2 regions of the Streptosporangium sp. NPDC001559 genome follow, and region 1 is predicted to be linked to the other one. Evidence: riboswitches for the same ligand, from Rfam matches in the RefSeq annotation. Region 1 holds a riboswitch; the other holds the start of a gene.
What was found. Region 1 has a riboswitch for cyclic di-AMP ahead of ACFYY8_RS20145 (hypothetical protein). Riboswitches for the same ligand answer to the same signal wherever they lie in the genome.
Positions count from the first base shown of each region.

Region 2: linked by a shared signal. The riboswitch ahead of ACFYY8_RS28590 (NlpC/P60 family protein) and the one ahead of ACFYY8_RS20145 (hypothetical protein) in region 1 are both predicted to bind cyclic di-AMP.

Region 1 covers NZ_JBIAVG010000008.1:268,331-275,362, reverse strand. Annotated here, with positions in the region: gene ACFYY8_RS20155 (ATP-binding protein) at 1-796, opposite strand, end outside; gene ACFYY8_RS20150 (lytic polysaccharide monooxygenase) at 927-1,886, opposite strand; cyclic di-AMP (ydaO/yuaA leader) riboswitch at 2,153-2,303, shown strand; gene ACFYY8_RS20145 (hypothetical protein) at 2,549-3,166, shown strand; gene ACFYY8_RS20140 (roadblock/LC7 domain-containing protein) at 3,459-3,842, opposite strand; gene ACFYY8_RS20135 (hypothetical protein) at 3,913-4,494, opposite strand; gene ACFYY8_RS20130 (DUF4032 domain-containing protein) at 4,647-5,858, opposite strand; gene ACFYY8_RS20125 (class II aldolase/adducin family protein) at 5,931-6,575, opposite strand; gene ngcE (N-acetylglucosamine/diacetylchitobiose ABC transporter substrate-binding protein) at 6,906-7,032, shown strand, end outside.
Region 2 covers NZ_JBIAVG010000014.1:82,139-89,170, reverse strand. Annotated here, with positions in the region: gene ACFYY8_RS28610 (L-aspartate oxidase) at 1-1,171, shown strand, start outside; gene ACFYY8_RS28605 (type III pantothenate kinase) at 1,171-1,953, shown strand; gene lysX (bifunctional lysylphosphatidylglycerol synthetase/lysine--tRNA ligase LysX) at 2,065-3,522, shown strand; gene ACFYY8_RS28595 (LuxR family transcriptional regulator) at 4,146-4,394, shown strand; gene ACFYY8_RS28590 (NlpC/P60 family protein) at 4,555-5,604, opposite strand; cyclic di-AMP (ydaO/yuaA leader) riboswitch at 5,610-5,760, opposite strand; gene ACFYY8_RS28585 (amino-acid N-acetyltransferase) at 6,095-6,730, shown strand; partial or broken gene ACFYY8_RS28580 (hypothetical protein) at 6,998-7,032, opposite strand, start outside.

The DNA.
Region 1 (7,032 bases):
GTACGGCCCTGCCGAGGGAGGCCAGGCCGGTCCCGGTACCGAGCCCTCCGGCGGCGGGGCCGCCCTCGTCGGTGACCGTGACCACCAGGTGTCCCGCGTTCTCCTCGACGTTCTCCTCGACCCGGACGTGCACGGCGGCGCCGGTGGCGTAACGCATCGCGTTTGTCAGGCTCTCCCTGACGATGCGGACGGCGAGCGCCGCGGTCCCGGGCGGTGCGAAGACGGCCGTGCGCCGGTAGTCGGCCCCGGGGTGATCGCCCGCCAGGGTGTCGACGTCGGCCAGCGTCGTCTCGCCGCCGCGCCGGTCGATGCGGGCCAGGCGGTCGAGTTCGGTGACGGCCAGACGACCCGCCTCGGCGGCGTGGGCGGTCGCCTCCGCGGTCATGACGGGATCGGCGAGCCGCAGGGCCGCGGCCGAGGCGACCGCGATGCCGGTGAGCCGGTGCGCGGCCACGTCGTGGAGCTCGGCGGCCAGCCGGTCGCGCTCGGCGGTCGCGGCCAGCCTGGGGATGGCGGCCGAGGCGGCGCGGTAGGCGGCGAGCGAGGCCCGGCCCGTCCTGCGCCGCCGGTGGGAGCGGCCGAGGGACCACACGACGGCGGCGGCGCCCGCGGTGAGCGTGCCGAAGCCGGCGGCGTCCCTGAGGCTTCCGTTCACGACGCCGATCGTGATCGCCACCGCGAGGGTGACGGCGACGGCCCCGGCCGCCGCGGTTCCCGCCGTGCCGTACAGGGCCAGCGCGTAGAGCGCCGCGACGGTCACCAGCGCGGCCAGGCAACAGCCGAGGGTCAGTGACACGCGCTCACGCTACCGGGTTCGGCCGTGACGCCCGGGAGAACGAGCCTCCCACCGGCCCCGCGCCCGGGAGCCGATGGGAGGGGTTCGCGTGCCCTACGGCCTCACGGTCCGTACGGCGGGGGCACCGGGGTCACAGGCGCTGCCAGAGGGCGGGGACGTTGGCGGGCTCCCAGCCGGGCAGGGAGGTGTGCCCCTGCAGGCAGCGGTAGTGCTGCCCGTCGTAACGCACCATCGACCCCGTGGGGTAGGCGACCCCCGCCTCCCAGGCCAGCGGGCTCGGCGGCGGCGGGGTCGTCGTGGAGGGGGTCGTCGGGATGACGGTGGGGGTCACCGTGGGGGTCACAGTGGGGGTCACCGTGGGGGTGGGGGTCGGAGTGGGGGTCGGGGTGAGCGTCGGCGTCACCGTGGGCGTCGCCGTCGCGGTCGCCGTGGCGGTCGGGGTCGGGGTCGACACGGTGCCGAAGGTCACGTCGGAGCAGGTGTAGAACGCCTCGGCGCTGTCCGAGCGCTGCCAGATCGAGTAGATGATGTGGCGGCCGGTCTTCGGGGGCAGCTGGCCCTGGATGACGTACTCGCCGTTGGCCTTGGTCGGGTTCCTGACCTTCGCCAGCAGGGTGGAGTCCAGGTCCGACCACTTCAGCGGCTGGAGCGGGTCGAAGCCGTCCTTCGTGATGTAGATCTCGAAGGTGCCGGGGTGGTCGGCGGTGTAGGGGTAGCGGAAGGTGTAGGCGCCGCCGCCGGTCGGCATGGCCGTGGAGGGCCAGTCGGTGCGGGCCGCGTCGTAGGCCCGGTACTTGGCGCGTCCGGCGCTGCACAGCTGCCCGTCAGGGATGATCTCCCTGTGCTTTCCGTTGGCGGTGCCGATGTTCAACTCGTCCCAGTCGTAGAGCGGCTGGGTGTCCCACTTGCCGACGGCGGCCTTGCAGGCCGGGGTGTCGGGCGACTCCGGATTCTCCAGATAGCAGGCGTAGACCCGGCTGACGGGCGTTCCCATCGATCCATGGGCGGACGCCGAACCGGCCATGACCGTCGAGAGCAGGACGGGTACGGCCGCCGCGGCGGCGATCGCACCAAGCTTCCGATTGTTCATGAAGGGCTTCTCCTGGGGGGTGTAAGGGCGGAGAACATGCAGGTCAGGCCCATGATTGCGGGTTAATTATTAGGTAAGTTTCCTAACAGTTTCACCGAACTTAACGCCATGGGCGGAGTGGGGTCAAGACCCGGCCAATGTCCCTTTCTTGGGGGTTGAAGGTAGATCTTCTGGGCTTTTCATGGCTTTTGCTTTGCTTTGTCCGTTTGTGGTGGGTAGTGTCCTAGTTGTTCTCGACCGGTGACTTGCCCCTCACGAGAAGGAGCGGTCGGTCGACGTCGAATCCCGAAGCCTCCCGAGGGCGACGGGAACCGGGGACCCACCTTTTGGGGTGAATCCGCCGCGTCAGCGCGGCGGTAGGGCAACTCCACCGCCCGAACCCGTCAGCTAACCCGGTAGACGAGATGGAGAGGAGATCCCCTCATGGATCACGTCGTCGCCTACCCACCGGCACGCACCGCCTTCGCGCGGATCGACTGAGACTTCCGCCGCGCCTGACCGCGGCACCCCCGCCTCGCACCGCGCTCCGTGTACGCCCGCCTGTTTCCTGGTGCGGCCTCTCTTCCCTGTGAGCGCTCACGCCCCGTGCCCCACTGATCGCCGAACGTCTTCGGCCCGGCACGAGCGGCTGTCCTGTTCCCTCGTGAAAGAGCCCTGTCTTCATGCGTTTCTCCGCTGCCCTGCGCCATCGTCTGCTCGCCGCCACTCTTCTGGGAGCGAGCGTCCTGACCTCCGCGGGTGTCGTCTCCGCGCTGCCCGCCGCAGCCGACACCGGCACCGGAACCACCGCCACCTCGGCCGCCGCTGAGCCCGTCCTGCTCAAGGGCTCGACCAAGGCCTCCTACTTCTGGGACGACTCCTCCGGCCGCGCCGGTGACACCGGTCTGCCCGCGAGCGGCAAGCCCATGCAGAAGGGCATGATCGCCAGCCCGAGCTGGCCGCTGTTCACCGAGGGCTACGTCCTCTACAACGGCAAGAAGGCCAAGTTCTTCGTCGGCGACCGCGGCCCCGGCGTGCCGTCGAGCAGCGGCGTCATGATCGACCTCGACGCCAAGACCTTCGCCGACCTGACCGGCGGCAGCTTCAACTCCGACACGCTGGGCGTGGACGGCGTCGACGGCCAGGGGCACATCAAGGTCGAGTACGTCATCACCAAGTGGGGCGACGGCGTCGGCAAGAAGAACTACCCCGTGGCCTTCTCCAGCGGAGCCTGGAAGCTCATGGACCACAACCCGGCCACGCCGCCGCAGACCGCCCTGGCCGACGCGCCGCGGCCGTAAGCACTCATCGCGAAACATCCCCCGACCCCCTGAAAAATCCCCCGAAGACCCCCGACCCCCTTCGGATCCCCGCTTCCTGAGATCCCCGAAGGTCCCGTTCCTCTCCCGGGACCCCTCCTCCGATCCCCCTCGGAGTCCGAGACCCCCTCAGGAAAGACGAGGGCGGGCACCCCGCACAGGTGCCCGCCCTCGTTCTGTGTTCACAGGCCGTGCCGTACGGCCCGCGGGCCGGATCCTCGGTCTCTTCTCGGCGGCGTGTGGTCCCTGGCGGTCGTCGTCCTCGGTGCTCCGGTCACCGAGGCGTCCGGGCGCGGGAGGTGATGGCGGCCAGGTTCTCCGCCGTCCTGCGCCCCTCAAGCCGCAGCAGCCCGAGGTTGGACCCCGGACGGGCGAGGATCGTGAGGACGACCTTCGGGCCCGCGGTGTAGAGGAGCGCGTAGCCGCCGGACGCGGAGACCAGTGTCTCCTCGAAGGCTCCCTTGCCCGTCATGTCCGCCATCCGGCGGCTGAGGGCCAGCAGCGCCGAGGAGAGGGCGCCGGTCTGCTCGGCGAAACCGCCGTCCAGGTCACTGGCTATCGTCAGGCCGTCCGCGCCGCACACGACGCTTCCGTCCACATCGGGTATCCGCTCACGTAGCCGGGTCATCTCCTGGCGTACCTCGTCGCGGATTTCCACCGGCACCCTCCTTCTGGTCCGCTTCAGCGTCCGCGGTTTCATGGGCGTCCTCGAAGGCGTCGGACCAGGCTCAGGCGAGTGCCCTCAGCGCGTTCCTCAGCCGGATGAGCAGGTCGACGTCGGCGGGGTCGCCCGCCGTCACGGTTCCCCCGGGGGTCCCGGCGGGAGGTCCCGTGGCAGGCGGGCACGGTGGTCCGGCCGCGCCGAAGTACCCCCGTGGGCCGGGCCGGTGCCGTTCCTCACGCCGCGACGGCGGGGCGGTGAGGCTCTCGGCACGGGCGGTCAGGTGGCCCGACAGGGACTGGAGACGATGCCGCGCCAGAGCCAGATCAGCGTGATGTACATCAAGACGGACATAAATCACGAGCGGACCGTCGAGCACCGTTTCCAACGGTTTCAGTAAATGGTATCCGTCGTCGGTGGTTATGATCACTTCACGGATTCCAGCGGGCTCACCGGGGAGGCTTACGGCGAGGCCGTCGAGCATCGCCCGTAAGGTCTCGCCGAGCCCCGCGACGGCCCTGTCCGCGTCGGTTTCACGGGCCGCGCCGCCGCCCGCCACGGCCGTCCCGCCGGTCTGGTCGATCAGCACCGCGTCCAGCGCGCCGGGGATGGCCATGGCCTCGGCCAGGCAGCCTTCGATTCCGAGCACGGGTTCCCCCTCGCCAACGACTCCAAAACGCCGCCCGGTCAGCGTAGGGAAATCGCTCCGAACCCGGAGCTATTCATGAAAAGTCAGATATGGCGAGGAAAAGAATTCCGTCGGGCGGTAGAAGGTTTTTCAACCGACGGGGGGAACGTTTGCTACTCGTCGGGGAGGAGGGCTTTCTCGTCGGGTTTGTGGATAAGAACATTCTTCACATATGACTCGGTCGAGGCGGGCAGTCCGACGTCCTGCCCGGCTTTCTCGGAGATGAACCAGCGATGGTCGAGTACCTCGTGGAAGAGCTGGGCCGGCTCCAGTTTGCGCCGCATGTCCGCCGGTACGGCCTCGATCGTCGGCTGGAACACCTCGGCCAGCCACCGGTGGGCCACGACCGCCTCGTCCTCGTGGCGCAGGCCGCGCGCGACCCGGAAGGCGTCGAGGTCGTTGAGCAGCCGCCTGGCCTGGTTCTCCTCGACGTCCAGACCGGTGAGCCTGAACAGCCTGTGCTGGTGGTGTCCCGCGTCGACCACCTTGGGGCGCACGACCAGCCGTCCCGTGCCCGCCTTGCGGCGGACCATCATCTCGGCGACGTCGAAACCGAGGTCGTTCAGCTTGCGGATCCGCTGGTCGATCCGGTGCCAGTCCACCTCCTCGATGATCTCGTCGGAGGTGAGCTCGCCCCAGAGCCTGTGATAGCGCGCGCAGACCGAGTCGGCGACCTCCTCGGGGTCGATCGAGGAGTGCAGCAGCTCGCCCGCCTGCAGGTCGAGCATCTCGCCGAACAGGTTGACGTGCGCGACGTCGATGTCGTGCAGCCGCTGCCCCTCACTGATCATGGGGTGCAGTTCCCCGGTCTCCGCGTCGACCAGATAGGCGGCGAAGGAGTCGGCGTCCCTGCGGAACAGCACGTTCGACAGTGAGCAGTCACCCCAGTAGAAACCGGTCAGGTGCAGCCGCACCAGCAGTACGGCCAGCGCGTCGAGCAGCCGGGTGAGCGTCTCGGGGCGGATGGTTCCCGACATGACCGCCCGGTAGGGCAGGGAGAACTGCAGGTGCTCGGTGACCAGCGCGGAGTCGAGCGGCTCGCCGTCGGCGTCGGTCCTGCCGGTGACCACGGCGACCGGCTCGACCGCCGGGGCGTCAAGCCGGTTCAGGTCCCACAGCAGGCGGTACTCGCGTTTGGCGTAGTGCTCACTGATCTCCTTGATCGCGTAGACCTTCCCGGAGAGCCTGGCGAAGCGCACCACGTGCCGGGAGATACCCCGGGGCAGGGCGACCAGATGGTGGTCGGGCCAGTTCTCAAGGGGGATGTCCCAGGGCAGCCGGATCAGGTCCGGGTCGCTCGGGGTACCGGTGAGCTGCAGGGGCATCGCGTCGATCCTCACGTCGACAGGGCGGGGACCTCGTCCCCGCGGGGGGCCTGGTGGGAGGTTCGCGGGAGGTCAGTCCTCGCCGAGGGGGAAGGCGGGAGCCCGGCGGCGCCGTACGACGGCGGAGAGCTGTTCCTCGGTGAGCGTCCTCGGCTCGCCGAGGGCCCTGGCCCGCACGTAGACCTCGCAGAGCCATTCGAGCAGCCTGGCCGCCTCGAAGGCCTGCGGGAGGTCGTCGCCGAGGGTCACCCCGCCGTGGTTGGCCAGCAGTACCGCCTGCCGGTCGCCGAGGGCGGTCATGACGTTCCCGGCCAGCTCCGCGGTGCCGTACGTGGCGTAGTCCGCCACCTTGACCACGCCGCCGAGCAGCGTCGTGTTGTAGTGGACCGGCGGCAGCTCGGTCATGACCGCCGAGACCACGGTGGCGAAGGTCGAGTGGGTGTGCACCACGGCCGTCGTCCCCGTCGCCGCGTAGATCGCCAGGTGCATGGGGGTCTCAGAGGAGGGCGACAGGTCTCCCTCGACGAGGTCGCCCCCGACGCCGACGACCGGGCAGGCCTCGGGTTCGAGCCGGTCCAGGGCCAGACCGCCCGGGGTCACCGCGACCAGGTCGCCGAGGCGGACGCTGAGATTGCCCGACGTCCCGAGAACGAGCCCGGTCTCCACGATCCGGCGACCGTGTTCACACAGCAGCCGACGCTGCTCCGCCAGCAACATGCCCCAAAAGTAGGGTCTTGCGGCGGTATGCGGCAAACCGTCATTATCTGGTCTAGACCGGCCCTTCCCAAAGGGTTGCTCCAGGACCTAGATTCTTTACCCACACGCAGGTCGCGAGTCAATGGCGATGTGCGAAGTATCGGGTACTGTGTGCAAATCTGCCATGGTCAGGATTGCTTTGCTGTCTCGTTGCTACCGGATTTGTCGCAGAGACATCACGGCTCGGTCTAGACCGGCTGCGAACCCTTGACGCTGTAGTCCAGGGCTACGTACCTTCAGGCAAACGTTTAGGAAACTTTCCTAATTGATCCCCCGCCCAGGAGGGTTACAATGTCCTACTCGGCCGGTACGCCCGGAGATATCACCCGGCGGCAGATGCTCCGCCGGATCGGCCTGACCGCTCTCGTCGCAGGCCCCGCCGCAGGACTGCTCAGCGCGTGCGCGACCGGGGGCAGCA
Region 2 (7,032 bases), on a different contig from region 1:
GGTGCTGCGCAGCGGAGCCTCCCTGGGCGAGGCCGCCAAGGCGCTGCTGAACGTCCGGTGGACCCCGGTCGCGGTCGAGCCGTGCACGGAGTCGTGGGAGACCACGAACCTGCTGACGGTCGCCTCCGCGCTGGTCGCCGCGGCCCGCGACCGGGAGGAGACCCGCGGGTCGCACTGGCGTGAGGACTTCGCCGGACGGAACGATGAATGGTGGCTCGGGCACCTCGACGTGACCCTGACAGCGGAGGGAACGACCATGACATATGTGCCGCACGGACGAGGCTCCGACGCCCTGCCGCCGCGGGTCGAGGCGGCCCTGGCCGAGATGGGCGTCGAACCGGCCGAGGTCGCGGCGCTGATCGAGGTCGCCGTGGCGGAGGACCTCCAGGAGGCCGGTGACGTCACCAGCCTCGCCACGATCCCCGAGGGGCTGACCGCCACCGCCGACGTGGTCGCCAGGGCCGACGGCGTCGTCGCCGGGCTGGCCGTGGCCGAAGGGGTGTTCGCCCGTGTGGGCGGGAGCCGCCTGACGGTCGAGCGCGTGGCCAAGGACGGCGAGCGGGTGGCGCGGGGCGACGTGCTGATGACGGTCTCCGGCCCGGCCCGCGACCTGCTCACGGCCGAGCGCACGGCGCTCAACCTGCTCACCCACCTGTCCGGAGTGGCCACCCTGACCAGCCGGTGGGTGCGGGCCGTCGAGGGCACGGGCGCGCGGATCAGGGACAGCCGCAAGACGCTTCCCGGGATGCGGGCGCTGGAGAAGTACGCGGTGCGCTGCGGCGGCGGCGTCAACCACCGCATGTCCCTTTCGGACGCCGCGTTGATCAAGGACAACCACGTGGTGGCCGCGGGCGGGGTGGCCGAGGCCTTCCGCGCGGTCAAGGACGCCTACCCGGAGTTGCCGATCGAGGTCGAGGTGGACAGGATCGACCAGATCGAGCCGGTCCTCACCGAAGGGGCGGAGGAGGTCCTGCTGGACAACTTCACCGTCGAGGAGCTGTCGCGGGCCGTACGGCTGGTCGCGGGCAGGGCACGGCTTGAGGCCAGCGGCGGGTTGACCTTGGAATCGGCTCGTGACGTAGCCGAAACAGGGGTTGACTATCTTGCCGTTGGCGCGCTCACCCACTCGGCGCCGGCCCTTGACATCGCCTTGGACCTTCGGGGGAACTGATGCTGCTCGCCATCGATGTCGGTAACACCCATACCGTCCTCGGCCTTTTCGAGGGCGAGGAGGTCATCGAGCACTGGCGGATCGCCACCGACGCCCGGCGCACCGCCGATGAGATCGCGGTCGTGCTGCAGGGGTTGCTCGGGCAGTCGCCGCTGCTCAAGGGCACCGACGTCGACGGCATCGTGCTCTGCTCGACCGTGCCGTCCGTGCTCAACGAGATGCGGGAGATGTGCCGCCGCTACTACGGCGACGTCACCGCCGTGATCGTCGAGCCGGGCATCCGCACCGGGGTCCCGGTCAGGATGGACAACCCGAAGGAGGTCGGCAGCGACCGGATCGTCAACGCCCTGGCCGCCATCCAGCTGTACGGCGGGCCGTGCGTCATCGTCGACTTCGGCACCGCCACCTCCTTCGACGCGGTCTCGGCCAAGGGCGAGTACGTCGGGGCGGTCACGGCCCCCGGCATCGAGATCTCGGTGGACGCGCTGGCCGCGGCCGGGGCGCAGTTGCACAAGGTCGAGCTGATCCGGCCCCGCTCGGTGATCGCCAAGAACACGGTCGAGGCGCTGCAGGCGGGCATCATCTACGGCTTCGCCGGGCAGGTGGACGGCATCGTCGAGCGGATGGCGGCCGAACTGGCCGACGACCCCGACGAGGTCACCGTCGTCGCCACCGGCAGCGCGGCGCCCCTGGTGGTGAGCGAGGCGCGCTCGGTCGACGTGCACGAGCCGTGGCTCACGCTGATCGGCCTGCGGCTCATCTACCACCGCAACACCACCTGAGGCCCGGTCCTCCCTGCGGAGAAAAAGCGGGAAACACCCTCTGGCGGACATCGGTAACCTTGTCCTGTGACCGATGAAGTGACCACCCCAGCCGACGATCTGCCGGAGCAGATGCGCGTGCGCCGGGAGAAGCTCGACCGTCTCCGTTCGGAGGGCGTCGAGCCGTACCCGGTGAACTTCCCGCGCACCGCGACCAACGGCGATGTCCGCGAGAAATACGCCGGCCTCGACGCCGACACCGCGACCGGCGACAGGGTGGGCGTCACCGGTCGGGTCATGCTGTCGCGCACGGGCGGCAAGCTCTGCTTCGCCACGATCCGCGACGGCTCGGCCGACCTCCAGGTGATGATCTCCCTGGACCGGGTCGGCGAGGGGTCCCTGGCGGCGTGGAAGCGCGACGTCGACCTCGGCGACCAGATCGGCGTCGTGGGCGAGGTCATCACCTCCCGCAGGGGCGAGCTTTCGATCCTGGCCGACAGCTGGACGATCACCTCCAAGTGCCTGCGTCCGCTGCCGGACAAGCACGCCGGGCTCACCGACCCCGAGGCGCGGGTCCGCCAGCGCTACGTGGACCTCATCGTCAACGACGAGGCGCGCAAGATGGCCTACACCCGCAGCGCGGTCGTGCGGTCCATCCGTGACTTCTGGCACGAGGAGGGGTTCCTGGAGGTCGAGACGCCGATGCTCCAGCCGATCCACGGCGGGGCGGCGGCCAGGCCGTTCAGGACCCACATCAACGCCTACGACATGGAGCTCTACCTTCGCATCGCGATCGAGCTCTACCTCAAGCGGCTCGTGGTGGGCGGCATCGAGAAGGTCTTCGAGATCAACCGCAACTTCCGCAACGAGGGCGCGGACGCCACCCACAACCCCGAGTTCACGATGATGGAGGCCTACGGCACCTATCTCGACTACAACGGGATAGCCGACCTGACCCAGCGGATGATCCAGCGGGCGGTCGTGGCCGCCCTCGGGCACTCCGTGGTGGTCCACGACGGCCAGGAGATCGATCTGGGGCTGCCGGTGTGGCCGAGGGTCACCGTTTACGGCTCGGTCTCCGAGGCGCTCGGCGAGGAGGTCACGACCGAGACCCCGCTCGACCAGGTCCGTAAGCTCGCCGACGCGCGCGACGTCCAATGGGACGCCAAGTGGGGTCAGGGCAAGCTCGTGCAGGAGCTGTTCGAGGAGCTCGTCGAGCACACCCTCGTCCGGCCCACGTTCGTCATGGACTACCCGCTGGAGACCTCCCCGCTGGCCAGGACGCACCGGGACAACCCGCTGCTGACCGAGAAGTGGGATCTGATCGGGTTCGGCACCGAGCTCGGCACCGGTTACTCGGAGCTGAGCGACCCGATCGAGCAGCGCCGCCGTCTCACCGAGCAGTCCCTGCTCGCCGCGGGCGGCGACCCGGAGGCCATGCAGCTCGATGAGGACTTCCTCACCGCCCTTGAGTACGCCATGCCGCCGACCGGCGGCGTGGGGGTCGGCGTGGACCGCCTGATCATGGCCTTCACCGGTAAGAACATCCGCGAGACCATCCTGTTCCCTCTGGTCAAGCCCACGGGCTGACCCTTCCTTCCCTGCACCGGGCCCGTTGCCCGGCTCCCCTCACGGCGGGCCGGGCGGCGGGCCCGGTCTCGTGTGGGGGTCCGGCGCCCGGTGATTTGATTGGGGCCAAACGGAGGACGGAAACTCTATTTCCAGTGTGTTCGATACCGTACGGTAAACGGCATGTTACGCCAGATTTGCGCCGAATGCCGTAAATCTGGGGCATGGCATCCTCCCATTGCGGGGGGTTTCCAACCACCACGTCAAGGGGTAGTGAGGCGCTCGGCGAAGCACGCGGAAGGGCTCCACTTTTTCCGGCGAAATTCACATATAGGTCATAACCATACGGCCGACCAGCGCCGGGACCGTGGTCGGCGGGGCTCCGGCGAAACCTTGTTCTGCGAGGACGTGGCGCGCGGCGGGTGCCCCCGGCCACGGACCCTGACTTGTCCGTGACTTAACCATAAAGGCGCCGACATATCATGAGTACTTCACGTAGCGACCACTATGTCAACAGCGCGTGCTACCTCTATGAAGAGTGGAACTTGACGACCTTTGAACAAGCCGTTTACCGTTCCTGACGGGCGACACTGATTCCAGACAACTCACGCCTCGATTAGCAGGTGCGGGGGGAGCGACTCCAGATGGCATATCCCGAAGTGGATTCCCGTCGCGGCGACAGCCTCCTGGGCATGGGCGAGGTCGGCCTCACAGATGAGGATCTCGTGCTGCTGGCGGAGCTGGCCAAGGGCGTCACGGTCGACCGGGTCGGACGCCGCCTCGACATCAGCGGAAGAACGGTCCGCCGTAGACTCCGCGGGATCTGCGACCGCATCGGCGTGGCGACGGCCATCGAAGCCGTCGCCTGGGCGGCCCGCAGACGCCTCATCTGAGGCGAGCCCTTACCCGATGCCGTCCCGGACCTCCGCGTACGGCAGGAGCCCCCTGAGGGGCCGCTGCGGCCGTACGCGACCCGGGTGAGTCCTTCCCCGAACCGCCGCCGGCGGTTCGGGGCGGCCCGGCCGCCCGGTTGGTCCGGCCGGCCGAACCGGCTCAGTCGGCGATGCGCACCCCGCCCGCGAAGGGACGGTTGTCGATCGGGGCGATGTGAATGACGTCGCCGGTCTGCGGCGCGTGGACCATGAGGCCCGCGCCGATGTAGATCCCGACGTGGTGCAGGTCGCTGTAGAAGAAGACGAGGTCTCCCGGGCGCAGGTCGCTCCTTGAGGAGATGTGGGTGCCCGCGGTCCACTGGTCGCCCGTGTAGTGCGGCAGGCTGATGCCGACCTTCTGGTAGGCCCACATCACCAGGCCGGAGCAGTCGAAGGAGTTGGGGCCCTCGGCCCCCCACACGTACGGCTTGAGCTGCTGGGTGAGGGCCCAGCGGGCGGCCTCGGCGGCCTTGCCCGAGCCGATGATCGGCACGTTGACCTTGACCCGGCTGCCCCGGCTGCTCCCGGCCTGCGAACGCACCTCGCTGAACAGGTCGCTCTCGACCCGTTTCACCAGCCGCTCGATCTTGGTCCGCCGGTCGCCGAGGTCGGACAGGAGGTCCTTGACCTCGTCGGTGCGGGCCTTGGCGCTTGCCTGCGCGCGCTTAGCGGTCTCGATCGCCTTGCTGACCTGTGCGACCTCCTCGCTCTGCTGCTGCTGGATCGCGTAGTTCGTGGTGGCCTGGTCGAGGAAGGTGTCCGGGTTGGACGACTGGGTGAAGGCCAGCGCCGAGGCGAGCCCACCCGCCATGTAGGTGCTCTGGGCGAGCAGGGTGGCCTTCGTGCGTCGCTCGGCCAGCTGTGACTCACTGACGGCGAGGGTCTTCTTCGCGCTCTCCGCGGCGCGCTGCGCCTGCTTGAGCTTGACCCGCCCGCCGTTGTACTGCTCGGTGAGCGTCTCGATCTCGGTGTGCAGCTTCTCCGCCTGCTTGGCGAGCTCCTGCAGACTCGGCTTCGGCTCCGCGGTCGCGGCGAAGGGGGCGCCGAGGAACAGGGAGGCGAAGGCGAGCCCGGCGATCACCACCTTGTACCGCGGCCTGCGCACCCGGTGTTCTCGATGGCGGGCGTTCCCGCCCGCGCTCTCTCTCCCACGGTTGCGCGTGCGCTTCACCAACAGGCTCCTCTCTCGGCCGCCTACCGGGTTAGCTGACGGGTTCGGGCCGAGGCAGCCCTACCGAGGCGCCGGTGGCACATCGGATTCACCCCGGGGGACGGCTGGAGGGTGGGTCCCCGGTTCCCCGAGTCGGGGATTCGGCGGCGCAGCACTTTACGGGTGCTGACATCGAGGACGGACATTAGTGCAATTGGCGGTTCATGCTCAACCAGAACTGTGAAGCCGGTGGAGCTTTCGCAACTGAAATGTCACGGTCGGGTCACGCAATTTCATGATCGACATATGTGTCGTGCCGGGCGTCCGCCTTTCCCGGCGTCGGGGCGGAGATTCTCGCAGGTCCGGGCCTTTGGGTGGGGCCGGTCGGGGCGAGCTCGCCGGGCGGCCTCCCGGGGCGCGAAGAGGACGGTGGGAGTCATCCGGTGGACCCCGCGAACGAGATAAGGGCAGGCCGTAAACAAGCGGTGACGAGGACGTACTCTGATCAGTCATGGAGCAGGTTGCGCAGCAGTCCCCGGTGCGGGCCGTACCCGGCCGGGACGAGGTTTCCCCGGAGATCCCGGAAGGGGAGCCGGTGGCGGTCTCCGGCGACGTCCCGGGAGGATCGTCGGCGGAGATCACGGTGCGCCGGGCCAGGACGCCGGACGTCCGCGCCATCCGCCGCCTGGTCGACACCTACGCCGGAGCGGGGCCGCGCCTGCTGGAGAAGGCGACCGTCACCCTTTATGAGGACATCCAGGAGTTCTGGGTGGCCGACGTGGCGGGAAAGGTCGTTGGCTGCGGAGCACTGCACGTCCTGTGGGAGGACCTGGCCGAGATTCGCACGGTCGCCGTCGACCCCGACTGCCGGGGTATGGGAATCGGCCACCGGATCGTCTCCCGTCTCATCGGCGTCGCCGGAGACCTCGGACTGCGCAGGGTCTTCTGTCTCACCTTCGAGATCGATTTCTTCGCGAGGCACGGATTCAGGCAGATCCAGGGCACACCCGTCGCGCCGGAGGTCTACGCGGAACTTCTCGCCTCCTATGACGAAGGTGTGGCAGAGTTCCTTGATCTGGAGCACGTCAAGCCGAACACCTTGGGAAACACCCGGATGCTGCTCCATCTGACACCGCGGGGCGACTAGTTTGACCGTGGTGCTGACTGATCGGAAAGGTGACTGTTGTTACCTATGTCGATACGTTGTGCACCAGCAAGCATGTGAGTCTGACATGTGCCACATGCGCAGTCGAAGTGAGGTGACGCGGTGAGCACCGGACAGCCACCGTATCCGCAGGATGATCCCGAGCGCGACCGCACACCGTCGGGGCATCCGCAATACGGACAGAACGCGGGTCGGGCCCCCGGAGAACTCGATCCCGATGTGACAGTCGTGGGATATCGATCGGAGGCCTCACAGCCGAACACCGGCCCTGGGCAGACCCAGCC